Regions from separate parts of the Seohaeicola sp. 4SK31 genome, predicted to be linked through region 3. Evidence: riboswitches for the same ligand, from Rfam matches in the RefSeq annotation. Region 3 holds a riboswitch; each other region holds the start of a gene.

Region 1 (5,543 bases), on a different contig from region 3:
CATCAGCGCAGCACCCAGCCCCGTCCCCGCCGCAACATCATAGCCCGCAGCCGCCAGATCAGCCAGCAAAGCCTCGGTCGAGGCCAGCGCATCCATACCGACAGCATGCGCCAGCTGATGTGCGCGCCCCGGATAGTTGGACAGAACAAGTGCCAGCCTCCGGTTATCTGCTGCCGTCACCGCCAGATCATGCCACGCCTTGATCTTGCCCACCACCACAGCCACCCGCGCCGCATCGGCACGGTGCGCGAAGCGCGAGAATTGCAAATCAGGATCGCGCTTGCCGGGGGATTTGAAGGATACAAGACCAGCAAACATGCGCCCGTCCACCTCGGGCAGAACCACATGCATGGCAAGGTCTGCAGGCGACAGGCCACGGTCCGACAAGGCCCAATCCTGCCTGCGCGCCGTGGACAAGGCCACCTGAAACACCGGACAATCCGCCATATCAAAGGGCGTTGTTCCATCCTCTGCGCGGGCAGAAAACGCTGTTGCATTCACAATCGCCACAGGCGGCGCCTGATCCAGCCAAGGGCGCAGCCAGTCGGCAAACCCCGCCGCCTTGAGCGACGGCGCGAAGACCCCGCAAGCCGCAAAGCCAGCGGCGCGCAATTCGCGGATCAACACATCCACGGGCGATGTATCCGCCGCTGTCAGGTAGGAGCGGTAAAAGCTTACCAGCACGAAAGGCCCATCCGCAGGCGGCGCGGCAATCACCCCCTGATCAGGATCATAGAACCCCATATCGGGCACGCGCTTGTTGCCGGGCACAGGCCCTGCATAAAGTCCCGCTGCAATGCACAACTGCGCCAAAGCCGCCTGCGCCGCCACAGCGCCACCCGCCTCGCACAACTCCGACAGACGCCGCAGGGTCGAAACCGGCAGGGTGGACAAAGCATCAAGCGCCGGATCGGGCCGCCCGTCCGCAGGCAGCACTGCCAGCGCAATTCCGCGCCTGCGCGCCAGATCCTGAATGGAGGCCAGACCGTAAGGCCAGTAAGCCTCCCCTCCGATCAGACGGATCAGGATCGCCTTTGCCCCCGAAAGGGTGTTCTCAATATAGGTATCGACCGAGACGGGATGTTTCAGCGCAACGATATTCTGCAGCCTAAGAGCTGGCAAGGCACCCGCTGCACGGTGCCAGCCCGCCGCGAACGCCCCGAGGTCACTGTCCGAGAAGGACAACACCACTAGATCGGCAGGGTCCTGCCCCGGATCGAACGGGGTTTCAGCCTCTTCCAGACCATGGGATTCGCGGAAGACGACGTGCATGATGTGCCCTTAGCCCTGCAAAACTCGGTGGATCGCGGCAGCGTCGATATTGTCATGCTCCGCGATGACAACAAGACGCGACTGGCGCGGGGTCTCTCCCCATGGACGGTCGAACTGATGGCGCACACGTTCCCCCACGGCTTGCAACAGAAGACGCATCGGCTTGCCCGTCACCGCGATATAGCCCTTCACCCGCAGGATATCCTGCTCGCGCGACAAACGCTGCACGCGGGCGACCAGATCGTCGATATCCGCGACCTCGTCCAGCGCCACGACGATGGAATCGAAATCCTCGTGCTCGTGGTCGTCATGACCGTCGTGATGGCTGGGGCGCGCATCCAAATCATCCTCGGCCGCCGCGTTCAGGCCGATGATCACCCGCGGATCGATCACACCGTCGGTCATGGCGATGATCGGCAGCTTGCGCGGCGTTTCCGCCTCGATCACCTTGCGCGCCGCCGCAAGACCGGCCTCGCCCGCCAGATCAGCCTTGGACAGCAGCACCACATCGGCGCAGGCGATCTGGTCCTCGAACACCTCGGAGAGCGGTGTCTCGTGATCCAGTGAGTCGTCCGCAAGACGCTGTGCATCCACCGCCGCCACATCGGGCGCGAAACGCCCCGCCGCCACCGCCTCGGCATCAGCCAGCGCGATCACGCCGTCCACGGTAATCTTGGAGCGGATCGCGGGCCAGTCGAACGCCTTCAACAGTGGTTTGGGCAGTGCCAAACCGGAGGTTTCGATGATAATATGGTCCGGCCGCTGCGGCATCGCCAGAAGCGCCTCGATCGTGGGGATGAAATCATCGGCCACAGTGCAGCAGATGCAGCCATTGGCCAGTTCGACGATATTCTCTTCGGGGCAATTCTCGTCCGCGCAGGCTTTGAGGATATCGCCGTCCACGCCCACGGTGCCGAACTCGTTGACCAGTATGGCCAGCCGCTTGCCCTGCGGGTTCTGCATCAGATGCCGGATCAGCGTGGTCTTGCCCGATCCCAGAAAGCCGGTGATGACAGTGACGGGGATTTTGGTCAGATCGGACATGTCAAAGCTCCATTTTGGGAAGGCGCGCAAGGCTCTGCTTGCGGAAGATCACGGGGCGTTCACGCCACGGCACGATACCGTCCTCGGTCTGTGCATAAAGCGCCGCGCCGCGCAGGATTTCATCGGTATCATCAGAGGTCATACGACCGTAGACATACGACCATGCGCCGGGCTTGGTCAGGGCGATGCTGCACCCGTGATCGCAGGCGGACAAGCATTCGACGGGGCGAATGGTCACACCTTCGGGCGCGGGCGCAGTCGACAGCGCCTCGAACAGTCGGGCACCGGCGCAAACCTCGCCCTCAAGCACCGGCTGGCCCGCGCGGCAGGTCATGCAGACATGGAGAACAGCACCCATCGCGTCACCTTTTTTGACTGCGGAAAACAGAGGCATGCGCCAACGGTCAGGCGTTATCGCCTGTGTCCGAAGGTCGCGGAACACCCCGTCCGCGCGTTTCAGTTCGTGCACTGGCAGGTCTCCCGGCTTGCGGATCTCGAAGCGGGGCTTGCACCTTGCTTCAGCGGTTCGCCCCCCTTCCCGAACCTTGCGGCCAGTGGCATGGGCGGACCTTTCCGGTCACGGTCGCGGGGGCGGCTGCGCTTCGGTCAGGCAACACGGGTGTGTCGCAAAACCTGTCGCATTCCCTTTTGGCCTGCCATAAGACAGGCACCAGCGCTCAATCCCCCTCATTTGACAGAAGGGCGGCGAGTGTCAAGAAAAAGGACAATACGATGTCAGATATTCAGAACACTTCCGCCGACAAACCAGCCCCCACATCCGAGGCGGAACTGGCGCGTCATGCCTCCAAGATGGCCAAGAAGAAAGCCGCCCGCGACCGGATGATGGCCGCTAAGGAAGGCGAGAAAGGGCTGATCATCGTCCATACAGGTGCGGGCAAAGGTAAATCCTCGTCCGGATTCGGGATGATCCTGCGGTCTATCGCGCATGGCATGCCCTGCGCCGTTGTGCAGTTCATCAAAGGTGGGTGGGATACCGGCGAGCGGCGCCTGATCGAGGGCCAGTTCACGGAGCTGTGCCAGTTCCACGCGATGGGCGAAGGTTTCACATGGGAAACGCAGGATAAGGCGCGCGACATTGCCGCAGCCCAAGCCGGATGGGAAAAGGCCAAATCCCTGATCCGCGATCCCGAAATTCGGTTTGTGCTGCTGGACGAGATTAACATCGCGCTGCGCTACGACTATCTGGATATCGACGAGGTGCTGACCTTTCTGTCCGAGGAAAAACCCCCGTTGACGCATGTCTGCCTGACTGGCCGCAACGCCAAGGAGGCGCTGATCGAGGCCGCCGATCTGGTGACCGAGATGACGCTGGTCAAGCATCCATTCCGCTCCGGCATCAAGGCCCAGCCGGGCGTGGAATTCTGATCCCCGATGCCCGCGATCATGATTCAGGGCTGCGGCTCGAATGTCGGCAAATCCATGCTGGTGGCGGGGGTGTGCCGTGCAGCAGCCCGCCGTGGCCTGTCCGTGGCGCCGTTCAAGCCGCAGAACATGTCCAACAACGCTGCCGTCACCGCCGATGGTGGCGAGATCGGACGGGCGCAGGCCTTGCAGGCGCTGGCCTGCGGGCTGGAGCCGGTCACGGATATGAATCCGGTGCTGTTGAAACCCGAGTCCGAGGTGGGCGCGCAGGTGATCGTGCAGGGCAAAAGGCTGACCACGGCACGGGCGCGCGATTATGCGGCGCTGAAGCCCAAGCTGATGGCCTCGGTGCTGGACAGTTTCAACCGCCTGCGCGACACCTATGATCTGGTTATCGTGGAGGGCGCGGGCAGCCCGGCCGAGGTGAACCTGCGTGCCGGTGATATCGCCAATATGGGCTTTGCCCGCGCCGCCGATGTGCCGGTGATCCTGACCGGCGATATCGACCGTGGCGGCGTGATCGCGCAGGTCGTGGGCACTCAGACGGTGATTGATCCGGCTGATGCTGCAATGATCAAAGGATTTATTATTAATAAGTTTCGTGGCGATCCTCGTCTGTTTGACGATGGGTATGTCATGATCGAGCAGATTACCGGATGGCGCGGTTTCGGCGTGGTGCCGTGGTTTGTACGAGCCAATCTGCTGCCCGCTGAGGATGCGCTCGATCTGGCCTCCGGCCCTGCCACAGACGGCGTGACCATAGCCTGCCTGACCTTAAGCCGGATTGCCAATTTCGACGATCTGGACCCGCTCAAGGCGGAACCCGGCGTCAATCTGGTGATGGTGCGCGCAGGTCAGCCGATCCCCGGTGATGCGCGTCTGGTGATCATTCCCGGATCAAAGTCGACTCGCGGCGATCTGGCATTTCTGCGCGCGCAGGGCTGGGACATAGATCTGAATGCCCATGTTCGGCGCGGCGGGCATGTTTTGGGCATTTGTGGCGGCTATCAGATGCTGGGGCAAAGCGTGAGTGACCCTGATGGGATCGAAGGCCCTGCAGGCGAAACATCTGGGCTAGGCCTGTTGAATGTAGCCACCGTGATGACGCCGAACAAGCGCCTTTCACGCGTGAAAGCGACCCATTCCGCCAGCGGGCTGGAAGTGGCGGGCTACGAGATCCACATCGGACAGAGCAACGGCCCCGATTGCGCGCGCCCTTTCGCCCGGATTGAAGGGCGGGCCGAAGGCGCTGTGAGTGCAGACGGACGCATCATCGGGAGCTATCTGCACGGGTTGTTCGCCTCGGACGCGTTTCGCGCCAACTTTCTCTCCGCATTGGGCGTAAATGCCTCGACACTGGCGCACAGCGCACTAATCGAACAGACGCTGGATGCGCTGGCCGATCACGTAGAGGAGCATTTGGATGTTGAGGGTCTTATAGATTTGGCGCGTTAGATATTCACATAGCGCGCCGCATTGCGTCGCGGTGACGGTTCGGGCTCAAGGCGTCGATGAACAGCGAGCCGCCAACTACAGCTTCGAGCTGTAAGCGCGCCACTCTTACTAAAAGGCAACGCGGAATCCCATAATAGCTGCTGTATCCTGACGCCCGGTGATATGACCATGGTTAAACGCATGGATAGCGCCAACAAAGACCTCAGCGCTTTGTCCCATGGGTGTTCCATAAGTAATCGATAGATCAATTTCCCGGGCTTGCGGTGCATAGTTGATCCCTAAATCTTGGTAAGACACACCACCTGCGCTGCGAGCAGCCGGTAGCGCAATTTGAGTGCTACCGGAGGTGACAGCGATAGGCATAGATACTCCGAGGCTCAGCCGGTCCC
Region 2 (5,543 bases), on a different contig from region 3:
ACGACCCAGCCGATCCGCCATCTCTGGAACCGGCAATTTGGCTTCACGCCACTTGGCAAGCTTCCGGCGCTCTTCCAAACTCATGTGAGGGTAGCAGCGTCCCATTCGACATCCTCCATGCAACATTCTGTTTTGATACAGAATTTGCACTTCGGATGTGAATCCACCGCTACATATTAAGGATACGCATAAGGTTTATTATGTATATTTTATCAACCGTTCGGGTCGTTGGTCAAAGAAGGTGGGATCATAGTAAGCGGCCTGGCTGAAAGATCTTGCGGATCTGCTCAGCGCGTTGAGCGGCGAAAACTGGCAGCCGTATGGGTGCTTGCAGATTGTAGCAGATCCAGCGACGCCAGCGGCGGGAGTCATCGCAACCTTCCTTATACTGGCGTCGTAGGGATCCGGCGCAGGATGTAAATGTCCATGATCCAACCATGCGCAGCTTTGGCCTGCGCGCGCACCGTCTGGATCTGCTCTGCCACATCGGCAAGCGGTCCTTCAATACAGATCTCGTTCTGCATGCCGACGTAAGCGCCCCACCAGATATGGTAGTGTGGCATATACAGCGACGTGAAGGCACCGCCTGCATCGAGCATGACCACAACCGTGCCAGGCCCGTCTGGCCAGCCACCGTCTCGCAGCTGCCGCCCTGTCGTGATCATTACGGACGCGCCCAGTTCGTTTAACGGGATCGCATGTGCGGCACAAAGCACCTGGATTGAGGTCAGCCCGGGAATAACATCTAGCATTATGGGTATATCGCGGCCCACACGTGCCGCGATCCGCAGTGTACTGTCATAGAGCGAGGGATCACCCCAGACCAGAAGTGCGACACGCGGCCCGCCGCCCTGCTCCAGATGCGCGTTGATCCGGTCGCGCCAGACGGCCGCAATCGCATCATGCCAGTCGTTCACGCGTGTCAGATAATCGGGCGTGGCCCGGTCGCGCACGGGCAGATCAAACCCTTCGATTCGCGTCGCGGGATTCGTGACGCAGCTTTCGCAGATCGCCTGACGCAGACCGGCAAGATCCGCCTTGTCATCGCCTTTGAGCGGAATGAGGATCAGATCCGCCAAGTTCATGGCCCTCACCGCTTGTGCTGTGACGTGATCGGGATTGCCGGTACCGATACCGATCAGGGATACGGTGATCATCGTCGCCTCGTCGCAAAAAGGCGCGACCCTATCAGGGACCGCGCCATGTTCGACAGTTTTGTCAGATCAGGACGCGCTGTAAAGGCGCGGTGTGACCAGTGCGGACGGTGTCTTGCCACGCAGAGCTTTCGCACCCGCGAGCACGGCCAGATCGGCCAACGGCTCGAGGATGATGACAGCCATATAGGCAATCGCGAAGGTACCAACCGGCGCCAGCGCTTCGCTGCCCATGCCGTAGATCGCCCAGAAAGCCACCCATGCTACAACGCCGCCCTGATAGCAGACCGACAGTGCCAGAACCTGGCTGTATTTCAGGTCAACATAGGCGGTGTCCGGCGCGATAATCCGGCGCGCCATAGCGGTTAGCGCGAAGAGCGGCACCAGCAGCGTGGTGATGTTCATTGCGAATTGCGGCAGGTCGGAGGGCGAGAAGAACATGCCTTGGATTAGCAGACCCAGTGCCAGACCGATGGCTGACGGCCCCGCGCCAAGGATCAGGAAAAGGGTCGAACCAAGGATGAAATGCACCTCTGATACGCCAACGGGGAAGGTCGGTAGAACCTCGAAAAACACGAAGGTCAGAACGGCGGCAAGCAAGCTGCGGATCGCCAGCGAAACAGAGCCGCGCTCCATAATGGCGTGGCGCGCGTACCACAGGCCAGTGGCACCGGCGGCAGCGGCGGTCGCGTAGCTGAGAGTGATTTTTGCCCCGTCAACGAGGCCCGGTTCGATATGCATAGTGGTCTCCTTGCCGTCACACCCGACGGCGGATGGGTTACATTTGGCAAGGCCGGTCTCCTGGCTTGCGGGTCGACACGACCATCCACCTTCCCGGCCCGGTGAGTGGCCAGTGGCATTTTGGATGGCCGCTCTCCGCTGACAGTCGCGGGGGCGGCTGGGGTGGGGGCGCCGCGATTTGGTCCGCCCTTCCCCATTCCCGTTTCAGCCCCTTGCCTTTCCGGTTCGGAGCACCTTTGCAGCTTTTGTTGTGCGCCTAACTAATTCCTCGGTCAAGCCTGCTTACGACAGATCGACGCCTGAAAATACCTTGTGTTCAGAATTCGGCCAGCGGACCATAAAGGATCAGCGCCGGATGATCGCTGCGCGCCTCTGCAAGACTATCGGCCAATTCCGCAATCGTGCTGCGCTGCAAACGCTGATGCGGATGGCCGACCGCTTCGGCCAGTAGTGAGGGCGTGGATGCGGGCAGACCATGGGCCACCAGATCGGCGACCAGCGCCGGAAAGGTCCGTTTGCCCATGAAAACCACAGTTGTCGCCAGCGGATCGGCCAGTGCCGCCCAGTTCAATCCTTCAGGCAATTGGCCGGTTACATCCGCGCCCGTGATGAATTGCACCCGCCGCGCGGTCAGGCGCCGCGTCAGCGGAATGCCCGCCGCCGCCGCAGCAGCACAGGCCGAGGGCACGCCGGGGATGATCTCATAGGGGATACCAGCAGCCATCAGGGCTGCGATCTCTTCTTCAAGCCGACCGAAGATGCCGCTGTCACCGGATTTTAGCCGCACCACCTTTGCGCCAGTCATGGCGTGATCCACCAGCAGGCGGCTGACATGGTCCTGTTTGGGCGATGGGCGACCTGCCCGCTTGCCAACAGCGAGCAGATCGGATTGCGGCCCAGCATGGGCCAGGATCGGCCCCGAGGACAGATCGTCGAACAGTATGATATCGGCCCCGCCAAGACGGTTCACCGCCTTGAGGGTCAGAAGTTCCGGATCACCCGGGCCCGAAGACACGAAAGAGACAAAGCCGGTCATGTTTGAGGTCCATCCGTAAGACTTGATTCCGCGATTAGATGAAAGAACGTGCCGCTGACGCGCCCGCCGCTAGCACCATCGCGGTAAGATCCCGTTTCGGCAACATCTTGCCCGTTCGCATCAGTTACATGGGCCAAGGGCGCATCAGGCTGTGACAGGATCGTAGCATAGTGGAATTCATGCCCGCGCAAGCCCTGCGCCTGATCCATTCCCGGCAAAGGGCGTTGGGGCCGCGCAAGACGGTAGCCCAGATGCATGCGCCGCTTGGCAAAGCTGGTTTCCAAGCCTAATAGCCCCGCCATCCGGTAACGCGTGCCATCTGCGGCCACCAGCCCTTGCCCCAGCGCCATGTAGCCCCCGCATTCCCCGTGCACCGGACGTGTTTGTGCGAATGCAACGATCCCCGCGCGGAACCCCTCGCAATCGGCCAGTTGCCCTGCATGCAATTCGGGATAGCCGCCCGGCAGCCAGCAGACGGTGGCAGAAGGATCGGGCGCCTCATCCGCCAGCGGGGAGAATGGCAGGATCGTCGCACCCTGCGCGTGCCAATCGGCCAGAAGGTGCGGATAGATAAAAGAAAACGCCTTGTCCCGCGCCAGTGCGATCCGCTCGCCCGGTGCAGGGGTGGCTGTGACCTGCGCCACCTGCCCTTTCGTCATAGCCGCAACCGCGCGTATCACGTCAAGATCGCAATGTGCGGTCACAAAAGCCGCCGTCTCGGCAAGAATGGCCTCAAGCCGTGGCAATTCCTCAGCCTGCACCAATCCCAGATGCCGTTCTGGAAGGGCAATCTGGGGATTGCGAGGCAATGCACCCAGAACGCGCAGGCCCGCCGCCTCCATACCGACGCGGATCAGCGCTTCGTGGCGCGGCGATGCGACTTTGTTCAGAATCACGCCTGCCAGGTTCAGCCCCTTGCGGAACTGCGCCATACCATAAGCGACCGCTGCCGCTGTCTGCGCCTGACCGGATACATCCAGCACCACAATCACCGGCCAGCCCATCATCGCCGCCACATCGGCGCTGGCGCCATTGCCCGCCTCGCCAGCTTGCGCCACCCCGTCAAACAGTCCCATCGAGCCTTCCGCGATAACCAAATCGGCCCCTTGCGCCCGCACGGCAAGGTTTTGAAGACGCGCAGCGTTCATCGCCCAACTGTCCAGATTGAACGATACCCGCCCTGCCGCCGCCGCATGAAACGCGGGATCAATGTAATCGGGACCGCTTTTGAAAGGCTGCACGGTCAGACCCTGCGCACGGAACGCCGCCAGCAGACCCAGCGTTACCGTGGTCTTGCCAGTGCCTGACGCGGGCGCAGATATCAAAAGGCCGGGAATCATACGCTGTCCGGAAAACGCGGATTGGTGCCGACGGGGCGGTAGCGCCGGTCATAATCACCCGCATAAAGGCGGCTTTCGTCGAAATCCTCGGACCCGATCGCGTGGCCCACAAGGATCAGTGCCGTCCGCTCGCCCACGCCGATGGCAGGATCCAGCGTGGCCAGCGTCGCGCGGATCACCCGCTGGTCTGGCCAGCTTGCGCGGAACACCACAGCAACGGGGCAATCCGCGCCGTAATAGGGGTTAAGCCGCGCGGTCACTTCTTCCAGCAGATGCACTGACAGATGCAGGGCCAGTGTCGCGCCCGTGCGGGCAAAATTTTCGAGGCTCTCACCATCCGGCATCGCCGTGGCACGGCCCGATGTGCGTGTCAGGATCACCGATTGCGCGACACCCGGCAGGGTCAGTTCCGCCCCCAGCACCGCCGCTGCCGCAGCGAAGGAAGGCACACCAGGCGTCACGTCATAGGCAATTCCCAGCGCGCGCAACCGGCGCAACTGTTCGCCCATCGCCGACCAGACCGACAGGTCGCCAGAATGCAGCCGCGCCACGTCTCGGCCCGCTGCATCGGCGGCTTGTATCTCGTCCATGATCTCGTCCAGCGACAGCGACGCGGTATTCACGACCCGCGCACCGGCAGGGCAGTGCGACAGCAGCGCTTCGGGCACCAGACTGCCCGCATAAAGGCAGACCGGACAGGCCGCGATCAGATCGCGCCCGCGCAGGGTGATCAGATCAGGCGCTCCGGGGCCTGCGCCGATGAAATGAACCGTCATTCTACCTCTCCTTCACCTATCGCCACAGCGCAGGTCGCCATACCATCCACCGACGCCATCCGCGCCACGACAAGACGCGCGCCAGTGCCTGCCCCGGCTAGCGCCGCCGCTTCGGCCACCGAACCCGTGCCATGCAGCGCCATGATCCGCGCCGATTGCGTGGGCGTCGCCACCCCATGAACCGTAACCGCATGCACCGACAAGCCGCGTTCCGCCGCCAGCGTTCGCAATGCAGGCGCGCAGGCCTTGGCAGTCAGTGTCGCCAACGCCGTGACAGGCCCGCCTAGCAGCTCGACCTGCGCCAGCAGGTCACGCAGGCTTTCTATCGTGGCACCTTCACGAAAACCAAGGCCCGCAACCCTCATTTTACCACACTCCACTGCACAACGGGACGCGCAGCAGACCAGCCGCGAAACCCGCCCAAGGCGGTAGCCTCGGCCATATAGGCACGCAGCAGATGCCCGCCATACCGCGCATGGCAAGCGGCAAGCTGCGC
Region 3 (5,543 bases):
AGGGATTGGGCGACAGGTTCAGCACCAGCGTGGTCATGGCACCGGCCAGCGCGGAAATGGCGATCCCCGCAAGGATCAGCGTCAGCGAAGACCCCCGTGGACCAGCCAACAGCAGGATCAGCATCACGGCCGCCAAGGCCCCACCCAGCGCCGCCATGGGCAAAGCCAGCCACCAGGCCGCCGCCAGACCGGTCTGCAACACGATCACAGCACCCAGTGCCGCAGAACCCGACACCCCGATCAAACCGGGTTCGGCCAATGGATTGCGCAGATACCCCTGCATCGCCGCACCGGACAAGCCCAGCGAGGCACCGACCATGACACCCAGAATGGCGCGCGGCAGACGGATCTCACGCATCACCAGTGTCGCCGCCTCGCCCTGTCCCAGAAACAAGGCTCTCACCGTGTCGACCAGCGTCAACCCAGCAGGCCCGGTCAGAACCGACAGGGCGAACAGGATAACCAAAGTGGTCAAGAGCCAGATGCGGAGCAGCATTACATACGCTCCCGTATGTCAACGAGTCGCGCTACAGCCCGCAGCACGAATGGCGTGCCACAAACCCATTCCGCATCGGTCAACGTCGCACCGGATTGTTTCTGCTGCAACACACGCAGGGCAGGATGATCCAAGACTTCTTCGGCCCGCGACGCACCGGGATACGGCTGCCCAGAAATCACCAGGTCGGGCATCAGCAGCACCAACCGCTCCAGCGGGACAGACCCCGCAACCGTGATCCCGGCCTCGGTCGTCGCATTGGCGAAGCCCGCCGCAAGCAAAATCTGATGCGCCAGTGACTTGTCACCCGATGTGTAGTTGTTCGCATAATGCAGCAAGGCCGAAGGGCGTTCCTCGCCGTTTGGTCCCAGCGCCGCAAGATCAGCGTCGAACTGCGCAACGAGGCGCTGCGCGGCATCGACTTGCCCCAAAACTTCGCCCATCTTCAGCATATTGGCGCGAATTCCGTCAAAGTCGGTCTCAAGCGGAAATTGCACCACGTCGACCCCCAACCGCCGCAGCAATCCGACCGTGTAGGGATCACTGTAAACCCCTGCCAGAACCAGATCCGGCCGCATCGCAAAGATCTCTTCCGCCTGCCCGTGGTTCTTTTCATAGCCCGCGGCCTCCTCGACCATCGGCGAGGCCAGCGGGTCAAAGGCGATATGCGACACCGAGAGAAGTTGCCCCTCGTCAGCCAGCAACATCGCCAGTTGATCGGTGCACAGGTTCATCGACACGACACGGGTCGGCGCTTCGGCATCTGCCGAACCAGCAACAAGCAGCGCCGCAGCAGAGGCGAGCGCCGCCATCAGATGGCGGCGCAAATTGCGTGAAAGGTTACCCCGGACTACCACTGGCCCTGAATGCCGACATAGAGCGTGCGGCCCTGCGAGGCATAGCCCCAGCTTTCGGAATACTCCTCGTCGAACAGGTTCACGACACGCCCTGTCAAAGCCAGATTGTCGGTCAGATCATAAGTGGCAGACAGGTTGACCGTCGTGAAATCGGGAAGCTTCTCGTTCGAAAACGAACCGAAAAATTGCGTATCAAAGCTCCCTGCCACATGACGCAGATCCGCTGTGATGCTGCCTTTACCGCCAAATGTCCGCAACGTGGCACCCAAGCCCAGTTCGTGTTCAGGGCGGCGGGTGGCGGGTGTTCCCGTCGGAGTTTTTGCATCCAGATAGGTATAGGCAAGACGAAGGCTCAGGTCCTCGGTTGCTTGCAGCACGCCACTGACCTCGACACCTTCACGCGGGCTTTTGCCGGAAAGGTTCACATAGCAGGAGCTCGCGCCGCTCGCGGACGGGATGCAACTTCCATTCGCACCGGCATCGCCCGAAACAACCGTGATCGCGTTTGTCAGTTCCTCGTTGAAATAGGACACGTCGATGATGCCGCGTCCGCCCAGAACCTCGGCTTCAATGCCGATATCATAGCCACGGTTTTCTTCCGGTGTCAGGGTCGTGTTACTGATATAGCCGAAAGATCCGCCAAAATTCTCGAAGAAGTTCGGGTTGACGACACCGGTCCCAGCCGACGCATGAAGCCGCAGGCCCGTGTCAGGAATACGCCACGACAGTCCAAGGTTCCACGTCGTGAAATCATCGAAAGTGTCGTTCATATCGTGGCGCATGCCGGCCTGAATATCGATGCCGCCCTCGAAAAATCCACGATATTCCAAGGCAACGGACTGGCTGCCCCGGTCGAATTCCGGAACAAATGTCGTCGAAGTCTTTTCTTGAACATCTTCCAGCAGGACACTCAGCAATTGACGTGCGTCTGCGACGGTACCGCCATCAAGCGCGAAGCTGCCCCGATACTTCAGGCTGCGCGTTTCACCGTCCAGCGCATAGGCTCCCTGGATCGGGTCCTCGCTGAACTGATCGAAACGGCTGAGACTGTAGGATAAACGGTGCGTCAGACGACCATCCAGCATCTGGTAGTCAGCATAGACCTGCGCCGTAGTCTCTTCGCGCTCACTCAGCGCATTTCGCTCATCCACCACATATTCATCGGGGGTCGAGGCGCTGAAACTATTGACGTCATAGTCGTAATCTTCATCAGAGCGACGGATCGTGAAACCCAGTGTCAGATCATCCGTTGCCTTCCAATAAGCGGACAGCCCCAAAGTCCTGCGACGGGTGCCGTCCTTTTCGCCACCGTCACCTGATGCGTCAAAACCTGCGTCGTCGCGATCACTGAAAGAGAATGCAAGCCCGCCACGATCGGTCCGTGTCGAGACATTGCCCGACAGCGCGTATCCGTTGCCGACTTCGACCGAGCCGCCGTACTGCGTTCCAACAGAGCCGGTTCGCGTAATGATATTGATCACGCCGCTTGAGGCGTTTGACCCATAGAACACCGACTGCGGACCTCGGAGCACCTCAATCCGTTCAACATTCGCCGTCTCGAGACCGGAAATGATGTATTCTTCGCCGCCGCCGCCAAGTTCGACTCCATCCAGCAGGATCAGAACGTTGTTGCTTTCACTGCCGCGAAGGCGGACCTGCGTGTAATTCGCACCGACACTGGCGACCGAGACGCCGGGCAGCGCGCGAAGTGCATCCTGAATGGTCCGCAGGCCACGATCTTCGATATCATCCGACGTCAGCACGCTGACCGACCGGCCATAGGCATTGCTGGCAAAAGGCGTCAGGCCACCTGAAACGACGATCTCATCCAGATCGAAAACGCCGCTCTCTTGCGCGTGGACGGGGGCGGTGCCTGCCAGCAGGATTGCCATCAGGGAAAGGGGGTATCTCATTTTTGTCTCCAAGAACGCCCGGGTCGGGCGTGTCCAAGTCCAGAATGTGTCGTTGGAAGGAGAGACTCCTCCGCAGACGGTGCGAATGCCACCACTACGGAAAAACCGTTATCCACGACGCGCCCCGCGTCCGGATAGGGTGATCACTCTGGCAGGTCTCCTGACTTGCGGGTCACAGCTTGGCTGAGTCTTCCCAGGGTTATCTTCCCCAGTGACATGGTTCAGCTTCGCTCGCCGCTCACAGTTGCGGGGGCAGTCCCGGATTTGCGGCCTTGCGGTCGCGCACCGGATTCCCATTTTAACCGAACGGTTACCCGCCCGGACCAGAACAAGGATTTGGGTAAACAGAAAAGCCGGGAGTCGCAACAGAATTCTCTGCCGAAAAAAGCCCCTTCAATTAGAGCGTCTCAATCGGCTTTCAAGGGCAGCACGCCATCAAGACCGGCGTGACTGACGCAGGACCTTGCCAAGAGCGGCGATCCCCTCGCGGATGCGATCTTCCGATTGGGCGGAGTAGTTGATCCGCGCATGATTGGCCTGTTCCGTCACAGGAAAGAAGGTCGCCCCCGGCACATAGGCGACCCGCGCCTGCGGCAGTGCCACGTCTTTCATGAAGGCTGTCGCGTCGAAACCATCGGGAAATGTCGCCCAGGTAAACAGACCGCCCTCAGGATCTGTCATGGTCACATCCTGCGGGAAGTGCTGGCGGATGGCGTCCAGCATCACCTCTTTTTTGTGGCGATATGCCTTTTGCAACATCGCGATATGGGCCGTCAGATCGAAGCGATCGAGGAAGAGGCTGGCGGCGGCCATATTCAGCGTCGACGTCTGTGTATCCGCAGCGACCTTCAGCAGGGCCATCTTCTCAAGCAAGAGGGGTGACGCAACTGCCCAGCCGATCCTCAGACCCGGCACCAGGACCTTTGAAAAGCTGCCCAGATGGATCACACGACCCTGCGTATCCAGCGATTTGAGCGTGGGTAGGGTTTCGCCCGCGAAACGTATGTGGCGATAGGGCGTGTCTTCCAGAACGATCACATCATGCGCGTTGGCCAGTTCAACCAGACGGTGGCGGCGGTCCAGTGATAGCGTAACACCGGTGGGGTTCTGAAAGTCCGGCACCGTATAGATCATGCGCGCGCGGGAATTGCTGCGCAGCGCCTCCTCCAGCGCGTCCATCCGCATCCCGTCGCTATCCATCGGCACGGCCGCATACCGGGGCTGGCTGGGGTTGAAGGCGATCAACGCTCCCAGAAAAGTGGGATCCTCGGTGATGATGACATCGTCCGGATCGACCAGCATCTTTGCTGCAAAATCAAGACCTTGCTGGGACCCTTGCAGGATCAGCACATCCTCGGGACGGCAGGCGGTGCCATCGGCCACCATCAACTGCGCGATCTGCTCACGCAGGCGCGGCAGCCCGTCCGAGGGGGCGTATTGCATCGCCGCGCCACCCGGCGCGCGGATCACATCGCGGAACACCTGTTCAAGCTGCGCCGCGGGAAACAGGCTGGCATCGGGATAGCCGCCGCCGAATGAAATGATCGAGGGATCCGCCCCCAGCGCCAGAAGTTCCTTGATGGCGGAAGGTTCGACCTTCTCCATCCGTTGCGCAAAATGGGGTGACATCTGTTTCTCCGCCGCACCTGAGGTCTCAGGGGACACCTAAACGGCCGGGGATGCAAGCCGACACGGCTCACGCTTTTCTGAATGGCAACTGTTCTGAATGGCAACTGTCGTTCAATGCACTAGATTTGAGACCATGCAGAGAGACACATATCGCCTGACACGCCGCCGGATGATCGCCAGTGGCGCGGCCCTTTTGGCAACCCCCGCCTTGGCGCAGGCAGATCCGTGGAAAGCCGTGGCAGACCGGGCGCGAGGGTTGGACCAATGCCACGCGCTGATGATCCGCATGGGGGGAACCGATGTTCTGACCGAGGTGTTCCGGGGGCCAGGTCTTGACCGTGCCGTTCCTGTCAAATCCGTGTCCAAGACAATCGTCGCCGCCCTGACCGGTGCGGCACTTGATCGGGGCGAGATTCCGTCGATCACAGCAACACTGGCCGATGTTGCGCCGCGCCTTGTTCCCGCAGGCGCGGACCCGCGTGTCGGCCTTCTGACCATCGAAAACCTTGTGACCATGCAGGCAGGGCTGGAGCGGACATCGGGCGGCAACTACGGCGCATGGATCGGCAGTCGGGATTGGGTGGCCGACGCGTTGTCGCGGCCCTTTGTGGCTGAGCCGGGTGCCCGGATGCTTTACTCGACCGGCAG

Evidence for each region. A riboswitch is a leader RNA that binds a small molecule or an ion and turns the genes downstream of it on or off. The one in region 3 is predicted to bind cobalamin.
Region 1: linked by a shared signal. The riboswitch ahead of PVW27_RS20045 (DUF1636 family protein) and the one ahead of PVW27_RS05245 (TonB-dependent receptor plug domain-containing protein) in region 3 are both predicted to bind cobalamin.
Region 2: linked by a shared signal. The riboswitch ahead of PVW27_RS20110 (energy-coupling factor ABC transporter permease) and the one ahead of PVW27_RS05245 (TonB-dependent receptor plug domain-containing protein) in region 3 are both predicted to bind cobalamin.

What each region holds. Positions count from the first base shown of each region.
Region 1 covers NZ_JARAMP010000041.1:805-6,347, reverse strand. The annotation lists gene cobN (cobaltochelatase subunit CobN) at 1-1,272, opposite strand, end outside; gene cobW (cobalamin biosynthesis protein CobW) at 1,282-2,316, opposite strand; gene PVW27_RS20045 (DUF1636 family protein) at 2,318-2,674, opposite strand; cobalamin riboswitch at 2,770-3,006, opposite strand; gene cobO (cob(I)yrinic acid a,c-diamide adenosyltransferase) at 3,049-3,702, shown strand; gene PVW27_RS20035 (cobyric acid synthase) at 3,709-5,154, shown strand; gene PVW27_RS20030 (hypothetical protein) at 5,263-5,543, opposite strand, start outside.
Region 2 covers NZ_JARAMP010000041.1:13,364-18,906, reverse strand. The annotation lists partial or broken gene PVW27_RS20120 (helix-turn-helix domain-containing protein) at 1-105, opposite strand, end outside; gene cobF (precorrin-6A synthase (deacetylating)) at 384-1,157, opposite strand; gene PVW27_RS20110 (energy-coupling factor ABC transporter permease) at 1,224-1,895, opposite strand; cobalamin riboswitch at 1,929-2,148, opposite strand; gene cobA (uroporphyrinogen-III C-methyltransferase) at 2,212-2,931, opposite strand; gene PVW27_RS20100 (cobyrinate a,c-diamide synthase) at 2,928-4,271, opposite strand; gene cobM (precorrin-4 C(11)-methyltransferase) at 4,268-5,047, opposite strand; gene PVW27_RS20090 (cobalamin biosynthesis protein) at 5,044-5,412, opposite strand; gene PVW27_RS20085 (bifunctional cobalt-precorrin-7 (C(5))-methyltransferase/cobalt-precorrin-6B (C(15))-methyltransferase) at 5,409-5,543, opposite strand, start outside.
Region 3 covers NZ_JARAMP010000004.1:189,260-194,802, forward strand. The annotation lists gene PVW27_RS05235 (FecCD family ABC transporter permease) at 1-496, opposite strand, end outside; gene PVW27_RS05240 (ABC transporter substrate-binding protein) at 496-1,308, opposite strand; gene PVW27_RS05245 (TonB-dependent receptor plug domain-containing protein) at 1,347-3,116, opposite strand; cobalamin riboswitch at 3,400-3,609, opposite strand; gene PVW27_RS05250 (aminotransferase-like domain-containing protein) at 3,702-4,895, opposite strand; gene PVW27_RS05255 (serine hydrolase domain-containing protein) at 5,029-5,543, shown strand, end outside.